Regions from separate parts of the Streptomyces deserti genome, predicted to be linked through region 2. Evidence: riboswitches for the same ligand, from Rfam matches in the RefSeq annotation. Region 2 holds a riboswitch; each other region holds the start of a gene.
The links. Region 2 has a riboswitch for cyclic di-AMP ahead of ACYVMZ_RS07245 (M23 family metallopeptidase). Riboswitches for the same ligand answer to the same signal wherever they lie in the genome.
Positions count from the first base shown of each region.

Region 1: it holds a riboswitch for cyclic di-AMP, as region 2 does, so the genes downstream of both, ACYVMZ_RS15315 (C40 family peptidase) here and ACYVMZ_RS07245 (M23 family metallopeptidase) in region 2, are expected to answer to the same signal.
Region 3: it holds a riboswitch for cyclic di-AMP, as region 2 does, so the genes downstream of both, ACYVMZ_RS30435 (M23 family metallopeptidase) here and ACYVMZ_RS07245 (M23 family metallopeptidase) in region 2, are expected to answer to the same signal.
Region 4: it holds a riboswitch for cyclic di-AMP, as region 2 does, so the genes downstream of both, ACYVMZ_RS23365 (M23 family metallopeptidase) here and ACYVMZ_RS07245 (M23 family metallopeptidase) in region 2, are expected to answer to the same signal.

Region 1 is NZ_BAAGRZ010000007.1:104,147-109,005, reverse strand. It holds gene ACYVMZ_RS15325 (C40 family peptidase) at 1-315, opposite strand, end outside; gene ACYVMZ_RS15320 (hypothetical protein) at 787-1,140, shown strand; gene ACYVMZ_RS15315 (C40 family peptidase) at 1,201-2,370, opposite strand; cyclic di-AMP (ydaO/yuaA leader) riboswitch at 2,378-2,550, opposite strand; gene pcrA (DNA helicase PcrA) at 2,923-4,859, shown strand, end outside.
Region 2 is NZ_BAAGRZ010000002.1:205,001-209,859, forward strand. It holds gene ACYVMZ_RS07235 (SGNH/GDSL hydrolase family protein) at 1-350, opposite strand, end outside; partial or broken gene ACYVMZ_RS07240 (DUF6250 domain-containing protein) at 496-1,213, opposite strand; gene ACYVMZ_RS07245 (M23 family metallopeptidase) at 1,390-2,337, opposite strand; cyclic di-AMP (ydaO/yuaA leader) riboswitch at 2,342-2,498, opposite strand; gene ACYVMZ_RS07250 (alpha-galactosidase) at 2,848-4,859, opposite strand, start outside.
Region 3 is NZ_BAAGRZ010000025.1:107,437-112,295, reverse strand. It holds gene ACYVMZ_RS30440 (M16 family metallopeptidase) at 1-1,289, shown strand, start outside; cyclic di-AMP (ydaO/yuaA leader) riboswitch at 1,481-1,646, shown strand; gene ACYVMZ_RS30435 (M23 family metallopeptidase) at 1,661-2,425, shown strand; gene ACYVMZ_RS30430 (GntR family transcriptional regulator) at 2,615-3,310, shown strand; gene ACYVMZ_RS30425 (HPr family phosphocarrier protein) at 3,471-3,752, opposite strand; gene ACYVMZ_RS30420 (bifunctional acetate--CoA ligase family protein/GNAT family N-acetyltransferase) at 3,943-4,859, shown strand, end outside.
Region 4 is NZ_BAAGRZ010000015.1:19,449-24,307, forward strand. It holds gene ACYVMZ_RS23360 (aldo/keto reductase) at 1-375, opposite strand, end outside; gene ACYVMZ_RS23365 (M23 family metallopeptidase) at 502-1,530, opposite strand; cyclic di-AMP (ydaO/yuaA leader) riboswitch at 1,543-1,700, opposite strand; tRNA gene ACYVMZ_RS23370 (tRNA-Met) at 2,056-2,129, opposite strand; gene ACYVMZ_RS23375 (dihydrofolate reductase family protein) at 2,230-3,375, opposite strand; gene ACYVMZ_RS23380 (MarR family winged helix-turn-helix transcriptional regulator) at 3,444-3,953, shown strand; gene ACYVMZ_RS23385 (GTP cyclohydrolase II) at 4,120-4,800, shown strand.

The sequences.
Region 1 (4,859 bases), on a different contig from region 2:
GACCGAGCCGAGCGCATCCCGTGCGGAGTTGAGCCGTTCCTGCTTGCGGGCCGCTTCGTCCTGGAGCCCCTTCAGCCGCCGCTGGGCCGCCTCCGCCTTCTCCTTGGCGCCGTTGTACTTCTCGGTGGCGACCTCCGCCTCCTGGTACAGCCGGTCCACCCGGGAGCTGACCTGCTCGGGCGTCAGCTGGGGCTCGGCGTGTCCGGTTCCGTCGAGGCCCGTGGCGGTCGCCGCGCCGGCCAGGGCGATCGTGGCGGCCGTGCGGGTCGTGCCGCCTCCCACCGAGCGATGTCTGGGCTTGCGGTGCGCTGCCACCTGGGCTCCACGTCCTCTCCAACGACCGCAGGCCCGGCGTACGGCCGTCCAGTGGGAGCGGACGTACGGACCGCCGTGCGGCTCGGCCTGCGCGTCCGGCGACGGCCCGCACAGGGGGAGTGGACCGCCGCCGGACCTTCTGGCGGTGGTGTCCGACTGCCGCCCCTGGCCCGGGCGGCGGTGGGGAGCCGGTCACCTGGTGCAGGACGCTAAACCCCGCCGTGCGGGGCCCGGGACGCGTTGTACGGAACTGGCACGAGCGGACCGCAAGGTGACCGTGTGCGACCGTGATCCCGTCCTGGCGCCGCCGACTTCACTCAGCGCGATGACCGATGTGCCGGATCCGGCGCGGACGGGCCGGCGGAGTGCTATGGGCCGCATATATGCAAGGGCCGGGGCGCGCCGGGCCAGGACCGGAGGCCCCGGGCCGGTGTCGGGCGGCCCAGGGAGGCCTGATTAGGCTCCGGCCTCATGGACGTACTCATCCACCTCTTCGTCGGCCTGCACATCATCGGCATCGCCTCGCTCCTCGGTGGCTTCCTCACCCAGATGAAGGCGATGGGCGAGGGCACCGCCCGCTTCAGCCCCGCGATGCTGCACGGCGCGCTGACGATGCTGGTCACCGGAGTGATCCTGGTCGGCCTCAACCAGGCCGACGACCAGCCCGTCAACAACATCAAGATCGGCGTGAAGCTGGCGCTGCTGATCGTGATCCTGGGGCTCGTCTACGTGAAGCGGGACGAGGAGAAGGCGGACAAGGGGCAGTTCGGCCTGGTGGGGCTGCTGACCACGGCGAACGTCTTCATCGCGGTCCTGTGGACCTGATGACGTCCTGACGCTTCCCTCTTCGCCGTCCCTCCTCCCCGTCCCTGTCGCCTCCCGGGCTCAGGCGGGCCGCACCACGCGGTGGATCGACGACTCGCCGTCGTAGTAGACCGACTCCTCGCGGACGTACGTGCCGGGCTTCGGGGCGTGGATCATCATGCCGTTGCCGATGTAGAGGCCGACGTGGGTGACGTCGTCGTAGAAGAAGACGAGGTCGCCCGGCTGGGCCTGGGAGAGGGGGACCGTCGTTCCGGCGTCGACCTGGTCGTAGCTGGTGCGCGGCAGGTCGACGCCCGCGGCCTTCCAGGCGGCCTGAGTGAGGCCGGAGCAGTCGTAGGAGTCGGGGCCGGTGGCGCCCCAGACGTACGGCTTGCCGATCTGGGCGCGGGAGAAGGCGAGCGCCTTCTCGGCCTTGGTGGCGTACGAGGAGTCGGTCGCGGACGAGGTCGGTGTCGAGGGCGCTGACGTACTCGGCGAGCCGTTCTCCTGCGGCTGAGCGGCCTCGTCCTGGGCCTGCCGCTGCTCCGCCTGCTGCCGGGCGAGCTCGGCGGCCTTGCGCTCGGCCTCCTCCTGCTTCCGCTTCTCGATCGCCGCGAGCCGCGCCTTCTCCTCGGCGGTCAGCTTCGACAGCAGTTCCCGCGCGTCGGCGAGCTTCTTCTGGACGGTGGCCTTGGCCGTCTTCAGGTCGCTCTGCGACTCGGTGAGCGTCTGGAGGCTCTCGGTGGCCTCCCGGCGCTTCTCCATCGTCTCGGACTGCTGCGTGACGTAGTCGTCGACCGCCTCCTTCTGACGGCCGGTGAGCCGGCCCATCAGCTGGGTCTGGTCGAAGTAGTCCTGCGGGGAGTCCGCGAGCAGGAAGGTCGCGGTGTCCGGGACGGAGGCGCCGGACCGGTACTGGGCGGCCGCGAAGGAACCCAGCTCCTCCCGTGCCTCGTTGAGCTTCTGGGTGCGCTTGGCCACGCCGTCGAGGAGGGTGTCGACGCGCTTGCGCTGCTTCGCGGTCTTCTCCTTGGCCGCGTTGTACTTCTCGGTCGCCGACTCAGCCTGGCGGTACAGGTCGTCGACCTTCTTCTCGACTTCCTCCAGGCTCGGCTTGTCGTCGGCCGAGGGGGTGGCGTTGGCCGACTGGGACAGCAGGGCCACGGAGGTGAGGGCCGCGGTGGCGAGGGCGGGGGTCCGTATGCCTGCTACGCGCGTCCCCGCGGGACGCGACTTGCGGTGCGACGCCAAGGGAGGCGACTCCTTCCAATGGTCCGCCTACCGGGTTAGCTGTCGGGTTCGGGCGGAGGTTCGGAAGGGTTGCCCTACGGCCTGTCCCGGGAAGGGAGTTGGGCCGATTCACCCCATGGTCTCGGTTGGGTCCCCGGCTCCGGTGCCGCTGCGGCACGCTGGACTCGGCGGAGGCCGCGCGGCCCGGCGACGTTCGCCGGAGGGGGTCGTACGGCCCGCCCGAACGGTAGCCAACTCGTGTGGCGTCTGTGAAGGTTGGTGGGTGATATGCCCGATACATTTTCGTGACCTTGGGTCAGGGCGTCGCTCGACGTAACCAGTCGGATGTGATCTGTGGTGACCTGTCCGGGCGTGCGACGCCGGCCTGCCTCGGGGTGCCGATGTCCCGCCGGATGACGGGCGGCCTGGTCGGTTGCGTAGCGTGACGGGGTAAGGGTGGAGGGTAGGGAGGAGCCGGGCGGTCAGGTCCGGGAGAGCGCCGGTGTCCGAAAACGGGGGATGTTCTCAGGGTGGCGGCGGGCTGTCAGTGGGGCGGCCTAGACTCGGAGAGCGATGAGCAGCCTCTTTGACGACAGCTTCCTGGCGGACCTCCAGGCCCAGCGGGGCCCCGTGGACGAACCTCCGCCGCCGCCCGAGCACGATCACGTACCGGAGCCGATTCCGGACGATCTGTTCGGCGGGAGGTTCGACGTGCCGCCGGACCGGGACGCCTACTACCGGGACGGGGCCCCGCGCCCGGTGGTGGACTCCGCCGCGCTCCTGGAGGGGCTGAACGACAACCAGCGCGCCGCCGTCGTGCACTCCGGCTCCCCGCTGCTCATCGTGGCCGGCGCCGGTTCCGGCAAGACCCGTGTGCTCACCCACCGCATCGCCTACCTGCTGGCGGAGCGGGGCGTCCACCCGGGGCAGATCCTCGCGATCACCTTCACCAACAAGGCCGCCGGCGAGATGAAGGAGCGCGTCGAGCAGCTCGTCGGCCCGCGCGCGAACGCGATGTGGGTGATGACCTTCCACAGCGCGTGCGTGCGGATCCTGCGCAGGGAGTCGAAGAAGCTCGGCTTCACCTCGTCCTTCTCGATCTACGACGCCGCCGACTCCAAGCGCCTGATGGCCCTGGTCTGCCGCGACCTGGACCTGGACCCCAAGCGCTTCCCGCCCAAGTCCTTCAGCGCCAAGATCAGCAACCTGAAGAACGAGCTGATCGACGAGGAGGACTTCGCCGCCCAGGCCTCCGACGGCTTCGAGAAGACCCTCGCCCAGGCCTACGCCCTCTACCAGTCGCGGCTGCGCGAGGCGAACGCCCTCGACTTCGACGACCTGATCATGACGACGGTCAACCTGCTGCGGGCGTTCCCGGACGTCGCCGAGCACTACCGCCGCCGCTTCCGCCACGTGCTGGTGGACGAGTACCAGGACACCAACCACGCGCAGTACGCCCTCGTGCGCGAGCTCGTCGGCACCTCCGAGCACCCCGTCGACGTACCGCCCGGCGAGGACGACCTGCCGCCCGCCGAGCTGTGCGTGGTGGGCGACGCCGACCAGTCGATCTACGCCTTCCGCGGCGCGACCATCCGCAACATCCTCCAGTTCGAGGAGGACTACCCGGACGCGACGACGATCCTGCTGGAGCAGAACTACCGCTCCACCCAGACGATCCTCTCCGCCGCCAACGCGGTCATCGAGCGCAACGAGTCCCGCCGCCCCAAGAACCTGTGGACCAACGCGGGCGCGGGCGCGCTGATCACCGGGTACGTCGCGGACACCGAGCACGACGAGGCGCAGTTCGTCGCCGACGAGATAGACCGCCTGACCGACGCGGGCGAGGCGAAGGCGGGCGACGTCGCCGTCTTCTACCGCACCAACGCCCAGTCCCGTGTCTTCGAAGAGGTCTTCATCCGCGTCGGCCTGCCCTACAAGGTCGTCGGCGGCGTCCGCTTCTACGAGCGCAAGGAGGTCCGGGACGTCCTGGCCTACCTGCGGGTGCTGGCCAACCCCGAGGACTCGGTGCCGCTGCGCCGCATCCTCAACGTCCCCAAGCGGGGCATCGGCGACCGCGCCGAGGCCATGATCGACGCCCTCGCCCAGCGGGAGAAGATCAGCTTCCCGCAGGCGCTGCGGCGCGTCGACGAGGCGTACGGCATGGCGGCCCGGTCGGCGAACGCCGTGAAGCGGTTCAACACGCTGATGGAGGACCTCCGTACGATCGTCGAGTCCGGTGCCGGACCGGCGACCGTCCTCGAGGCGGTGCTCGAACGCACCGGCTACCTCGCCGAGTTGCAGGCCTCCACCGACCCGCAGGACGAGACCCGGATCGAGAACCTCCAGGAACTCGCCGCCGTGGCCCTGGAGTTCGAGCAGGCCCGCGGCGACGACAACCCGGGGACCCTTGCCGAGTTCCTGGAGCAGGTCGCCCTGGTCGCCGACTCGGACGAGATCCCGGACGAGGAGGGCGACGGCGTCATCACGCTGATGACCCTGCACACGGCCAA
Region 2 (4,859 bases):
GTCGCCACCATGACGGTGCCGGCCGCGGCGGTCAGCGCGGCCACCGCCCGCTCGAACCGCTCGGCCACGTCGTCCGGGTCGCCGCCGGGCCGGATGATGTCGTTGCCGCCCGCGCAGAACGAGACCAGGTCCGGGGCGAGTTCGACGGCCCTGGGGACCTGGTCCGCCACGATCTGGTCGAGCAACTTGCCGCGCACGGCGAGGTTCGTGTACCGGAAGTCGCCTTCGGGCCGGCGGTCCGCGAGCAGCACGGCGAACCGGTCGGCCCAGCCGACGAACGCCCCGTCGGGGCCGGGGTCGCCGACGCCCTCGGTGAAGCTGTCCCCCACCGCCACGTACGACCCGATCACTGATCTGCTGTCACTCTTCGAATCGTCTGCCACGGCAGAACATGATTCACCCTCGAATGTGACCTACGCGACCGTAGGAAGGGATTGACGCGCGGTGAGATAAGCCACTCCCAAAGTGTTGGCCAGCTCCGGAATAGTGCGCCGATCAGGGATGTTGAGGGGCAAGCCGCCACACCCGGAACCCGGTGACGCGGAAGTGGCTCCACACGGTCCGGAAGGCAAAGTGGCCGCCGGTGTACGGCTGCGGGTCGCGGTAGTCGAAGACGAGCCGCCCGTTGTTCCACCACTGGACGGTCGACCCGTCGGAGACGATCCGGACGCGGTTCGGCTCGTTCGGCACCAGCAGCGGCTCGGTGTAGTCGAAGACCAGCGGACGCACTCCGGGCTCGCCGACGTAACGGCGCAGCCTGGTCGTGGTGTTGTGGTTCGCGCCGTACCCGGCGTAGTACGTCGTGAGGTGGTCGTACTCGGCGAGCGCGCCGCCGCGCGCCGTGGCGAAAGAGGTCGTCCGGGGAGCGGACGTCGGTCGCGTTCCAGAAGTTGTTGAGGTCCGAGACGCGGTCGTTCGCCCCGCCCTCGGACACCGGCGTGGCGGTGTACTCCAGGACGTACGGCCCCTCCAGCCGCTGTGTGAACCAGACCGTCGCCCCGCTCGGCACGTCGATCTCCAGCACGCCGCGGGAGGCGGTGACACGCCCGCCCTCCTGGAGTTCGGTCACCCACCGGCCGAGGCCGTGACGGAAGTCGTCGCGGGCGAGGAGGCGCCGGTGGCGGGGCGCCGCGTGCGCGGTGCCCGTCGGGGCGAGAGCCGCCAGGGCGGCACCGGCGGCCAGGACTCCGAACGTTCTACGGGTGGTCGGCACAGGACACAGCTCCTTCGCATCACATCCGCCAGAAAGCGCTTGCTCCACTGAGGAGATCACTGTGTCCCAACTGCCGCCGCATGTCGATGCCTTGGCGTCCCGCACGCACACCGAAGGCCGGACCCGGGGATCGGGATCCGGCCTTCGGAGGCGTGTCAGGCAGGTGGTCGCGTGGGTCAGCCGACGGTGACGCCGTGCGAGCGGAGGTAGGCGACCGGGTCCACGTCGGAGCCGTAGTCCGGCGTGGTGCGGATCTCGAAGTGCAGGTGCGGTCCGGTCGAGTTGCCGGTCGAACCGGAGAGGCCGACCTGCTGGCCGGCGGTCACCGTCTGGCCGGCCGACACGGAGAGCGAGGACAGGTGGGCGTACTGGGCGTAGTAGCCGTCGTTGAGCTTGATGACGACCTGGTTGCCGTACGCGCCGGCCCAGCCGGCGGAGACGACCGTGCCCGCGCCCACGGCCTTGAGGGAGGTCCCGGTCGGGACGGAGAAGTCCACGCCGGTGTGGTAGCCGCTGGACCACATGCTGCCGGCCACCTTGTAGCCGGTGCCGACCCCGGCGGACACCGGCGCGGTGTAACCGCCGGAGGTGCTCGTGGCCTCGGCGGCCCGGGCCGCGGTCGTCGTCTTCGCGGCGGAGGACTTCTCGACCGCCTTCTTCGGGGCCGACGCCTTGGACTCCGACGCCTTGGACTCCGTGGACTTGGACTCCGGGGACTTGGCCGGGGAGGACGGCTTGTCCGCGCCCGTCGTCGCCTTCTTGCCGATCGTCAGCTTCAGGCCGGGGTGGATCAGGGACGGGTCCTCGCCGACGGCCTCACGGTTGTCCGCGTACAGCTTCTTCCAGCCACCGCTGACGTTCTGCTCGGCGGCGATCTTCGCAAGATAGTCGCCGGCCTGCACGGTGTACGTGCGCACGTCCGCATTCTTCTTCTCGGCGGCATTCTTCTCGGCCACCGGAAGGGACTGGACGGCCCTTTCGGAAGCCGACTGCGGGGTGGCGGCATAGGCGCCGGTGGCCCCCAGCAGCGGAAGGGCGAGTGCGGCGCCACCGGTTCCGGCGACGGCGATGGAACGAGTGAAACGCTGGGTCTTGGGACGGCGGTGCTTACCCTTCGCGGGCATGGCGAATTCCTCTCCGGCGCCTGCGAGGTGAGCTGTCGGGTGCGGACTGGAGATGCCCGGCCGCGCCGAGGCGCGACTTAACCCCAAGCCTGTTCCGGAGACCGGAACAGGCGTCGTACCTGTGGGTCCCCCGCTCCTGCCGTACACGGGTCAGTGTGGGTGCGGGCTCCGGGCGGCGGCAGGATTCGGCGTCCGTCCGGATCGGTGGCGAACGTAAGCGAATAAGACGCGTGGGGACAAGCTTGCGGTTGCTCGTGAATGCGACTCAGGAGATTCCTGTGGACATTCCCGGTGACCCTGCGTCGATTACGGATCTCCCGCTTTCCCCAAACTCCCTTGAAAAGCATGTTGATTACGTGAACATGACGACAACACATCGTCACGAATATGACGCTCCTCACGTGCCCCGACCCATCTCCCTTTCTATCGGGGCACGTTATGCCGAAGTGCTCTATTCAGACAGATCGGCCACTTGCCACGAACCGCCCGGGCATTCGTGGCCGAGCCGGGTCACCGGCGTCGCAGCCGGAGCACGGTGGCGTCGAGGTCCCCGCGCAGTCCGGTCCGCAGCCCGTGGTGGGTCAGCACAGCGCCTCGATGGATTTCTCCGGTTTCGAGGCATTCGTACGACGCTGCCGCATCGAGGCCGCGCAGCCTGAGCGCCGGGACCGGTTCCCCGTAGTGCTGCGCCTGCAGCCAGGCCAGCACGACGGTCTCGTCGCCGAGGACGTACTGCACCGCGCTGAGCCCGCCCGCCGGAGGACGCAGCCGGTACAGGTCGCCGCGCTGGACCACGGGCCGGATCTGCTTGTAGAGCTCCACCCACTCGCGGGCCTCGGCGAGCTCCTCCTGCGTCCACCTGGTCAGGTCGCCGCCGACGCCGAGGACTCCGGCCATGGCGCTGACGAACCGGAAGCGCAGGGAGCTGACCCGGCCGTTGAGCATGACGTTCGGGCTGTCGGTGACCCAGGCCGCCATGACCCGGGCCGGGTGGATCTGGCTGAAGCCGTGCTGGATGGCGAGCCGGTCGAGCGGGTCGGTGTTGTCCGAGGTCCACACCTGGTCCGTCCGGCTCAGCACCCCGAGGTCGATCCGCCCGCCCCCGCCCGAGCAGGATTCGAAGGCGACGTGCGGGTGCGCCTGGCGCAGCCGGTCCAGCAGGGCGTACAGGGCCCGTACGTGGTCGGTCCACAGCCGCTGCGGATACGGGTCGCCCGGCCAGCCGGCGTCGGTGAAGCAGCGGTTGAAGTCCCACTTCACGTAGTCGATCGGGGCGCTGGACAGCAGCCCGTCGAGCTGCTCCCACAGGTAGTCCTGGACGTCGTCGCGGGCGAGGTTGAGGACCAGCTGGTTGCGGAGCTCCGTCCGCGTGCGTCCCGGCTGGAACTGCACCCAGTCCGGGTGCGCGCGGTACAGGTCGCTGTCCGGGTTGACCATCTCCGGCTCGACCCAGATGCCGAACTGCATGCCGAGGCCGTGCACGTGGTCGGCGAGCGGCTTGAGCCCGTGCGGGAAACGGTCGGGGTTGGGCGTCCAGTCGCCGAGCCCGGCCCGGTCGCTGGTGCGCGCCCCGAACCAGCCGTCGTCGACCACGAACAGCTCCACGCCCATCGCGGCGGCCCGCTCGGCGAGCGCCCGCTGCTGCTCCTCGGAGATGTCGAACTCGGTGGCCTCCCAGGAGTTGAACAGCACGGGCCGGTCCCGGTCCGCGTCCGGGACGACGTACGTCCGCTGGTAGGCGTGCCAGGCGCGACTGGCACCGCCGAAGCCGCCGTCGCTCCACAGGCCCGCGAAGACGGGGGTGGTGTACGACTCCCCAGCCCCCAGCATCAGCAGGCCGGAGTCGTCGTGCCCGGCCCCGCCGGTGATCTGCACGCGCGCGTCCGGGAGTTGGGCGACGGCGATCCGCCAGGACCCCGACCAGCCGAGGGCGCAGCCGTACACCTCGCCGCGTTCCTCGGTCGCGTCGGTGTCGAGGGCGACCCACGGCAGGTGCTGGTGCCCGGTGTGGCCGCGGCGGCTGCCGATGACCTTCTCGCCGTAGGTGAGCTCCGAGCGCACCAGCCGGGACTCCGCGCCCCAGCGGCCGTGCAGCTGGGACAGCCGCCAGCCGTCACGGTCGGGCAGGGTCCAGGTGGCGGAGTCGGCGCGCAGCACTTCGACGTCCGGCCCCTGGTTCTCCAGGGTCACCCAGCGCTCGACGACGTCGGTGGCGGGACGCATCCGGTAGTGCAGCGTGACGGCGAGACCGCCGTCCCGGAAGCGGAGCCGCAGCTCGCCGTCCTGAGCCGTGTCGTGACCCTCGTACGTCCACTCCGTACCGCGCCGCTCGCCGGTGCGCACGGACAGGGCGGGACGGGTGAAACGCGGACCGCCCTCGACCGGGTACTCCTCGCGTCCGTCGAGCGGGGACTCGAAGGGCCAGTAGTCCGGCAGCGGGCGCACGGCGAGGGCCTCGGCGTCGGCGAGCGCGATCCTGGGGCCCCAGTGCAGGTGCACCAGCTCGTCGCGGTCGGTGAGAT
Region 3 (4,859 bases), on a different contig from region 2:
GCCTGACGGTCCTGCGCTGCCACCGCCCCGGCCAGCAGGTCGTCGCCGTGGAGGTGCTGCTGGACGCGCCCCTGGACGCCGAGCCGGCCGGCCTCGACGGCGTCGCCACGATCATGGCGCGGGCCTTCTCCGAGGGCACCGACAAGCACTCCGCCGAGGAGTTCGCCGCCGAGCTGGAGCGCTGCGGCGCCACCCTCGACGCGCACGCCGACCACCCGGGCGTCCGCCTCAGCCTGGAGGTCCCCGCCTCCCGCCTCGCCAAGGCGCTCGGCCTGGTCGCCGACGCCCTCAGGGCGCCCGCCTTCGCGGACAGCGAGATCGAGCGGCTGGTGCGCAACCGCCTCGACGAGATCCCGCACGAGCTGGCCAACCCCTCCCGACGTGCCGCCAAGGAGCTCTCCAAGGAGCTGTTCGCGGTGGACTCCCGCATGTCGCGCCCCCGGCAGGGCACGGAGGAGACGGTCGCCGCCATCGACTCCGCGGCCGTACGCGCCTTCTACGAGAAGCACGTCCGTCCCGCCACGGCCACCGCCGTGGTCGTGGGCGACCTCACCGGCATCGACCTCGACGCGCTGCTCGGCGACACCCTCGGCTCCTGGACCGGCTCCCCGGGCGAGCCGCGGCCCGTGCCGCCGGTGACCGCGGACGACACCGGCCGGGTCGTGATCGTGGACCGGCCCGGCGCCGTGCAGACGCAGCTGCTGATCGGCCGTGTCGGCCCGGACCGGCACGACCGCGTGTGGCCCGCCCAGGTCCTCGGCACGTACTGCCTGGGCGGCACCCTCACCTCCCGTCTGGACCGCGTCCTGCGCGAGGAGAAGGGCTACACCTACGGCGTACGGTCGTTCGCGCAGGTCCTCAGGTCCACGCCTGAGGGCACGGGTGCCGCGATGCTCGCCATCAGCGGTTCCGTCGACACCCCGAACACCGGTCCCGCCCTGCAGGACCTGTGGACCGTGCTGCGCACCCTCGCCGCGGAGGGGCTCACGGACGCCGAGCGCGATGTCGCCGTGCAGAACCTGGTGGGTGTGGCGCCGCTGAAGTACGAGACGGCAGCGGCCGTCGCGAGCACGCTGGCCGACCAGGTCGAGCAGCACCTGCCCGACGACTACCAGGCCGCGCTGTACCGGCAGCTCGCCGCGACCGGCACCGTGGAGGCCACGGCGGCGGTCGTCAGCGCCTTCCCGGTGGACCGTCTGGTGACCGTCCTCGTCGGCGACGCGGCCCAGATCAAGGAGCCCGTGGAGGCCCTCGGCATCGGTGAAGTGACCGTGGTGTCCGCCGAGTAGGGGCACGCGCGCGTAGGGGCCCTGGTGACGCAAGAGTCGCCAGGGCCCCCGTATGCCCGATTTGAGGCGGAGGTTGCCTGTCTGCCCTGTGGGATGCGCTACAAACCCCACGATTCGTTTGGGGATTGAAAGTCGGCCCGTTTAGCTTCATCCGGGCTGTCCGTCAGGCAGTGCGCCGCACCCGCGGCAGCGGACAGTCATCGCCGAGTCCCCGTACGGCGCGAGCCAGGGGAGCCGGGGACCCACCACACAGTCCCTGGGGTGAATCGGACGCCCGCGCGAGCCGCGAGGGGGTCCGTAGGAGACCTTCCTGCTCCGAACCCGTCAGCTAACCCGGTAGGCGAGAAGGAAGGAAAGGACCAGCACACTTCATGGCGTTCACCCGCGCCACCGGGAAGCACCGTCGTCCCAGCCGCATGCAGCGCAGCACCGCCCGCGCGGCGGGCGTCGCCGCCCTCGCCACCACCGGCGTCATCGGCACCGTCGCCGCCCCGGCGTTCGCCGCCGAACCCGCCGCCGAGCAGACCGGCCTCACTCCGGTCATCACCATCGGCGACTCCATAGCCGACCAGATCGACGCCCAGGCCGCCGCCCAGCAGCAGGCCGCCGAGGAGGCCGCCGCCCGGCAGAAGGCCGAGGAGGCCGCGCGCAAGAAGGCGGCCGAGGCGGCCGAGAAGGCCCGCGAGGACCGGGAGCGCGCCGCCCGCGAGGCCGAGCGCAAGCGCCTGAACACCTTCGTGCCGCCCATCGCCGGCTCCTACGTCTCCACCGGCTACAAGACCGGCAGCGCCGTGTGGTCCTCCGGCAGCCACACCGGCGTCGACTTCCACGCGGCCAGCGGCACCCCCGTCCAGGCGGTCGGCATGGGCACCGTCGTCGAGGCCGGCTGGGGCGGGGCGTACGGCAACCAGGTCGTGATCAAGATGAACGACGGCACCTATACCCAGTACGGGCACCTGTCGTCCATCGGTGTCTCGGTGGGCCAGCAGGTCACCCCGGGCCAGCAGATCGGCCTGTCCGGCGCGACCGGCAACGTCACCGGGGCGCACCTGCACTTCGAGGCCCGTACGAGCCCCGAGTACGGCTCCGACATGGACCCCGTCGCCTACCTCCGCTCGCACGGCGTGAACCTCTGACGACGGACGGCTCGGCCATGACGATGCCCCGGCTCCCCGAGCCGGGGCATTCGCCGTTTCGGGCGGCCGACTGTCCAAAAAATATGCATGGATTCCGGCCCGCCGTCGGAAATTCCAGCTCATTGCAATAGAGTCACGGAACACGCGTCCAACGTCGACGTTTCACGGGGATTAAGGCGGAGGTCGGTCATGCGTATTCCGGCGCACTCGGTATGTACGGCGATCCGGGACGACATCGTCGCGGGTGTCTACGAGCGCGGCAGCCGGCTCACCGAGGAGGTCCTCGCGCGCCGCTACGGCGTCTCCCGCGTCCCCGTGCGCGAGGCGCTGCGCACCCTGGAGGCCGAGGGCTTCGTGGTGACCCGGCGGCACGCGGGCGCGTGCGTGGCGGAACCCTCCGAGCAGGAGGCCGCCGACCTGCTGGAGATGCGCATGCTCCTGGAGCCCCTCGGTGCCTCACGCGCCGCCCAGCGCCGTACCGAGGCCCATCTGAAGGTGCTGCGCGGCCTGGTGAGGCTCGGTCAGGAGCGTGCCCGCCGGGGCAACAGCGAGGACCTGCGCTCCCTGGGCGGCTGGTTCCACGAGACGCTCGCCCAGGCCTGCGGCAGCCCCGCGCTGACCTCGATGCTGACCCAGCTGCGTCACAAGATCGCCTGGATGTACGCCGTGGAGGCGCCGGCCAACCCCGTGGAGTCCTGGGCGGAGCACGGCGCGATCGTGGACGCGGTGGCACGTGGCGACGGCGAGCGTGCCCGGGCGCTCACGGCGCTGCACACCGAGCGCGCGACGGCCGTGCACCGGCTGCGCTTTTCCGGCGGCGGTGACCGCCCGGACCGTGTGAGGACTTCGCAACATCCCGTAAACATGTCGGGCCTGCGGCATTAACACGGGCGCCGTATACAAAGAAGGGGCTATTCGGCGGGGTCTATTTCTGCTGCCCTTTTTTGGTTTCCCGGGAATTCCGGGGGCCGGCTCGGGTGAAAAAACGGCGGAGCCGCGCCACCCGGAATGGGCGACGCGGCTCCGCCTGGTGCCGCGATGTGGCTCAGACGGTCTCGGGAAGCTCCTCGAGGCCCTCGGAGACCAGCTTCGCCAGCCGGTCCAGGGCGGCGTCCGCGCCCTCGGCGTCGGAGGCGAGGACGATCTCCTCACCGCCCTGGGCGCCCAGGCCGAGGACGGCCAGCATGGAGGCCGCGTTGACGGGGGTGCCGCCGGCCTTGGCGATCGTCACCGGGACGCCTGCGGCCGTGGCGGCTCGGACGAAGATGGAGGCGGGGCGGGCGTGGAGGCCCTCGGCCCAGCCGACGTTGACGCGGCGCTCAGCCATGTGTTGCTGCCCTTCAGGTGTTCAGGGTTGTCTAGACCAGTTTCCCACACGTGAACCATGCCCGGAACGGGCGCACACCGGGTGTACGCCCCTCCGGAAGGTGGCGGTCGGGCCGCGGCCTCGGCCCGAACTTCCGTCCTCCACAGACTGCCCCGCGCCGTTGTCGGACGCGAGCCGTACTCTGGGGCCCATGCAGACCTCGTCGGACCGGCACGAGTACCCCGCCCACTGGGAAGCCGACGTGGTGCTGCGCGACGGCGGCACCGCGCGCATCCGCCCCATCACCGTTGATGACGCAGACCGCCTGGTCAGCTTCTATGAGCAGGTGTCGGACGAGTCGAAGTACTACCGCTTCTTCGCGCCCTACCCTCGTCTGTCCGCCAAGGACGTCCACCGCTTCACGCACCACGACTTTGTGGACCGGGTGGGACTCGCGGCCACGGTCGGCGGCGAGTTCATCGCCACCGTACGCTACGACCGGATCGGCGCCGACGGAATGCCCGCGTCGGCACCGGCCGACGAGGCCGAGGTCGCCTTCCTCGTGCAGGACGCCCACCAGGGCCGCGGCGTCGCCTCCGCCCTGCTCGAACACATCGCGGCCGTCGCGCGGGAGCGCGGCATCCGCCGCTTCGCCGCCGAGGTGCTGCCCGCCAACAGCAAGATGATCAAGGTGTTCACGGACGCCGGGTACACCCAGAAGCGCAGCTTCGAGGACGGCGTCGTCCGCCTGGAGTTCGACCTCGAACCCACCGACCGCTCCCTGGCCGTGCAGTACGCGCGCGAACAGCGCGCCGAGGCGCGCTCCGTGCAGCGGCTGCTCGCGCCCGGCTCGGTGGCCGTCATCGGCACCGGCCGCGCGCCCGGCGGCGTGGGCCGCAGCGTGCTGCACAACATCCGGGACGCCGGCTTCACCGGCCGGCTCCACGCCGTGAACCGGGCCTTTCCCGAGGAGCAGAAGGAGCTCGACGGGGTGCCCGCGTACCGCTCGGTGCGGGACATCGACGGGCCCGTCGACCTCGCGGTCGTCGCCGTGCCGGCCGAGCACGTCCCCGAGGTGGTCACCGAGTGCGGCGAGCACGGCGTGCAGGGGCTCGTCGTGGTCTCCGC
Region 4 (4,859 bases), on a different contig from region 2:
GTGGGTGTAGTAGAGGTCGATGTAGTCGGTGCCGAGGCGGCGCAGGGAGGCGTCGGCCGCCGCCTTGATGGTGGCGGCGGACAGGCCCCGGTACTCGGGGTGCTGGCTGACCTTCGTGGCGATGACGACGTCCGGGCGGTTGCCGCGCGCGGCGAGCCATTTGCCGATGAGGGTCTCGGACTCGCCTCCCTCGTTGCCCTCGGCCCACGCCGAGTACACGTCGGCGGTGTCGACGAAGTTGCCGCCGGCGGCCGTGTAGGCGTCGAGGACGGCGAAGGAGGCCGCCTCGTCGGCGGTCCAGCCGAATACGTTGCCGCCGAGGGCGAGCGGGAAGACCTCGAGGTCGGAGGTGCCGAGCTTGCGAAGAGACGTCATGCTCCTCGTCAACGACCGTGCCGGACGCGCCCATTCCGCACGCCCGGCCAAGGGATCGTAAATCTCAGGAGATCTCAGGTCTCGGAAGACCTCACGCCTCGGAGGATCTCAACGCTCAGGCGGATCTCAGGGGTTGAGGCCCTTGCTCTGCAGCCAGGCCCTCGGGTCGACCCCGTTGGCGGAGCCGTCCGGGTGGACCTCCAGGTGGAGGTGGGCGCCGGTGACGTTGCCGGTGGCGCCGACGCGGCCGATGACGTCGCCGGTGTTGACCTTCTGGCCGACGCTGACGCTGATGGAGGACTGGTGCGCGTACCAGATCTCCGTGCCGTCGTCGAGGGTGAGCACCGTCTTGTAGCCGTAGGACCCGTCCCAGCCGGCCTGGGTGATGGTGCCGCTGTGGACGGCCTTGATGAGCGTGCCCGTGGGCGCCGCGAAGTCGAGGCCGGTGTGGTAGCCGGAGGACCAGTAGGCGCCGGCCTGGCCGAAGGTGGAGGTGATGGTGTACGAGGAGGTCGGCAGCGCGTACTGCCTGGCCAGTTGGGCGAGGCGCTCGGCCTCGGCCTTCTTGCGGGCCTCCTCCTCCGCCTTCGCCTTCGCGGCGGCGGCTTTGGCCTCGGCCTCCTTCTGTGCCTTCTCGGCCGCTTCCTTGGCGGCCTTCTCGGCGGCGGCCGCGGCCTCGGCGGCGGCCTTGCTCTCGACCTGCTGCTGCTGCCGCTCGGCCTGGGCCATGATCCGGGCGCGCAGCGCCTCACCGGCGCCGGCGGCGCCCTGCTCGGTGTCGGCGGAGGTCACGCCGATGTCGCTGAGCGGGGTGGCGGAGCCCTCCGGGGTTTCCTCGTCGGAGATGAGGGCACCCACATTGGGGAGGTCGGGCATGGAGATCGACACCGGCGGCTTGCCGGTCTGGGCGCTGGCCATGCCGCCCGCGCCGACGGCGGCTATGACACCGACGCCGAGCACGGTGGAGCTGCGGGCGAGTCCGCCGCGCTGCTTGGTGACGCGATGCCGGCCGCGTACGGGTCGGATGGACTCCTCGGTGGGGTTCCACTCCTGGAACGGGCCCTCGTCGGTGCGGTAACCGTCGTAGCCGAAGGTGTCGGTACTGCGCTGGCTCGGCACGAACGGGGCCTCGGGGGCAGGCCGGTTGGACGCCACGTAGGCGTACTCCTTTCCTTCCGTCTCCGCCTACCGGGTTAGCTGACGGGTTCGGAGCGGGAAGGTCTCCTACGCGCGTATACCGGCCGTGCTTCCACGGCGGCATCCGCTCGATTCACCCCAAGGTGGTGGTTCCCCGGTTCCCTCGCGGGATTCGGCGCGTGCGCACGGAGCCGTCTCCTGTGACGGCTGGGACGACCGCGCTGCGTTATCGAACGTTAATAGACGCGGGGTGTGGATTCCAAGCTGTTCCTCTTGATCATTAACGATTTTCGCGCGGACTTACCTGCCAGGAACGGTGAAAAACGGGCGAGTTGACCCCGTCTCATGTGGCCAGTGTTACCTGACGGCGTATCAGTTGTTATGCGGACCGAGGCGGTTCGCTCACGTCACGTGACAATGATCATTGCCCGCCCTCAGAGACCCACAGGGACGATGACTGATCCCTCAGGGACGATGACGGATGGGGACGGGCGGGAAACACTCAGGGCCGGAACTCCATGAGTTCCGGCCCTGAGCCTTGAGTAGCGGGGACAGGATTTGAACCTGCGACCTCTGGGTTATGAGCCCAGCGAGCTACCGAGCTGCTCCACCCCGCGTCGGTGTGTCACCAGTGTACGCCATCCGCGGGACGGTGAGCACACACATACCCGTCCACCGCCCTTCACCGGCGGTTTTCCGGTCCGGAGCCAGGCGTTTTCAGACGGCCGGGGGGCCGGTCAGCAGGTGGCGGTTCGGGGCCTTGGCCCGCTCCTCGTGCTCCGGGAGGACGACGACCTCGGCACCTGCGGCGGCCAGCAGACCGCTCCCGTCGGCCCCCGCCACGAACGTGTCCGGCTCACGCCAGGCCGTGACGACCCGGCGCACTCCGGCGTCCAGGATCAGCCGGGCGCAGGGCGCGGGCCGGGAGGCCCGGCGGGCGCAGGGCTCCAGGCTGCTGTAGACCGTCGCGGTGGCCAGGCGCGGGTCGGTCGGGTCGGTCTTGGCGAGCGCCGCCTCCTCCGCGTGCACGACCGGATCGCCGCCCTCCCGGGAGTACCCCCGGGCCAGCTCCGTACCGTCGGCCGCCACGACCACCGCTCCCACACTGAACGCGGTCCGCGACGGCGGGCACTGCGCCGCCAGGTCGCAGGCGAGGGCCAGCCAGTGGTGGTCGGCGGCGGAGGGCAGCCGTCCGGTGCCCGGAGCCGTCGGCACGTAGCGCATGAGGACGACGTCGCCGATCGGGCGGGTCTCCAGCAGGCGCAGCCGGCCCGCCTGGTAGCCGCCGGGGCCGAAGAGGCGGGGTGCGTCCGGGTCGCCCACGAAGAGCGGGGCGAGGACGAGCTGCAGTTCGTCGGCGAGGCCCTGGGTGAGCAGCTGGGTGTGGATCTGCCCGCCGCCCTCGACCATGAGCCGCCGTACGCCCCGTACGTCGTGCAGGTGCGCAAGGAGCCGACGCCAGTCCAGCTCGGTGCCGAGCGGGACGACGTCGGCCGCGATGCCGAGGGCGCGGGCCCGTTCGGCGCCCTTGTCCGTCGTGTAGAGGACCTTCTCGCCGCCCGTGTGCCAGAAGTTGGCCGTCGGGTCCAGGTCGCCGGAGCCGCTGACGGTGACCTTGAGGGGGTACTCGGGCCTGCCCTCGGCGCGGCGGGCGGCGCGCCGCTCGGGCGAGTTGACCAGCAGCCGGGGGTTGTCCGCGCGGATGGTGCCGGCGCCCACCAGGATCGCGTCGACGGACGCCCGCACCTCGTCGACCCGGTCGAAGTCGGCCGGGCTGGACAGCAGCAGGCGCTCGGGGCCGGTGTCGTCCAGGTAGCCGTCGAGGGAGACGGCGGCGGACAGCAGGACGTACGGGTGGGGCATCGGCGCTTCCCGGTGGGTCGTGAGCGGGCAGACTTGGTTCAAGTTTGAAACAAACTTACACTGGCGGCATGACGACCCGCTGGCTCACCCCCGAGGAGCAGCGCGCCTGGCGCGCGTACCTCGCCGCCACACTGCTCCTGGAGGATGCGATCGACCGGCAGCTCCAGCAGGACGCCGGCATGCCGCACCTGTACTACTCCATCCTGGCCGTCCTCTCGGAGGCCCCGGAGCGGCGGCTGCGCATGACCGGCCTGGCCGAGCAGCTGAAGATCACGCGTAGCCGGCTGACGTACGCGGTGACGCGCCTGGAGAAGGACGGCATGGTGCGGCGCGAGGCCTGCGGCTGGGACAAGCGCGGCAGCATCGCCGCCCTGACCGACGAGGGCCTGGCGGTGCTGGAGCGCGCGGCGCCCGGGCATGTCGAGACCGTACGGACCTCCCTGTTCGACCACCTCACCGAGGAGCAGGTCGGGCAGCTGGAGGAGATCTGCACCGGGGTGGCGCGGGCGCTGCAGGAGGACGGGGCGGCGCCCGACGAGGTGCCTTGGCGCCGCCGGTCGTCACCGTCCTGCTCGTGACCCCGTCACGTCAGCCATGCCCCCCACAGGGTTGCTTTAACTTTAAAGCACAGGATAGAGTCCGGGACCGTGGGACTGCTTCAAAACTGAAGCAGATGGCTGTGCGGCCGGGGCGAGCGGACCGGCCGTGCCGCCGCACAGGAACGAACGGAACCCGGAGGCCCGCATGCCCGACTTCCCCGCCGCCACCCCGCGTGCCCGTGTCCGGGTCCCGCTGCGCTTCCACGACGGCTACCGCGTCGACGCCGACCTGGTCACCTTCCACGGGCTGGCCGACGGCCGGGAACACGTGGCCGTCGTCCTGGGCGACCCGGGTCCGGTCCCCCTCGTACGGTTGCACTCCGAGTGCCTGACCGGGGACCTGTTCGGCTCGGCCCGCTGCGACTGCGGCCCGCAGCTGCGCGAGGCCGTCAAGCGCATCGCCGACCGCGGCGGGGTCCTGCTCTACCTCCGCCAGGAGGGCCGTGGCATCGGCCTCTACAACAAGCTCGACGCGTACGCCCTCCAGGACCAGGGCCTGGACACGTACGAGGCGAACGCGGCGCTCGGCCTGCCGGAGGACGCCCGCGACTACACGGCGGCGGCACAGATGCTGCGCGCCCTGGGGATCCGTGACCTGGATCTGCTGTCCAACAACCCCGACAAGGCCGACCAGTTGCGCACCCTGGGCCTCGCCGTCCGCGACCGCGTCCCCACGGGCGTCTTCACCACCGCGCACAACGTCCGCTACCTGCGCGCGAAAGTGCTCCAGACTCAGCACACGCTGCCGTTGGCGGAACTGGCGGAGCGGACGGACCTGACGGACTTGAAGGAGCTGACGGACCTGACGGAGCGGACGGCGGGCTGAACCCCGGGGTGGGCGAGGCGGATGTGCGTGCCGGAGCGGCGTGGAACAGGCACGATCCG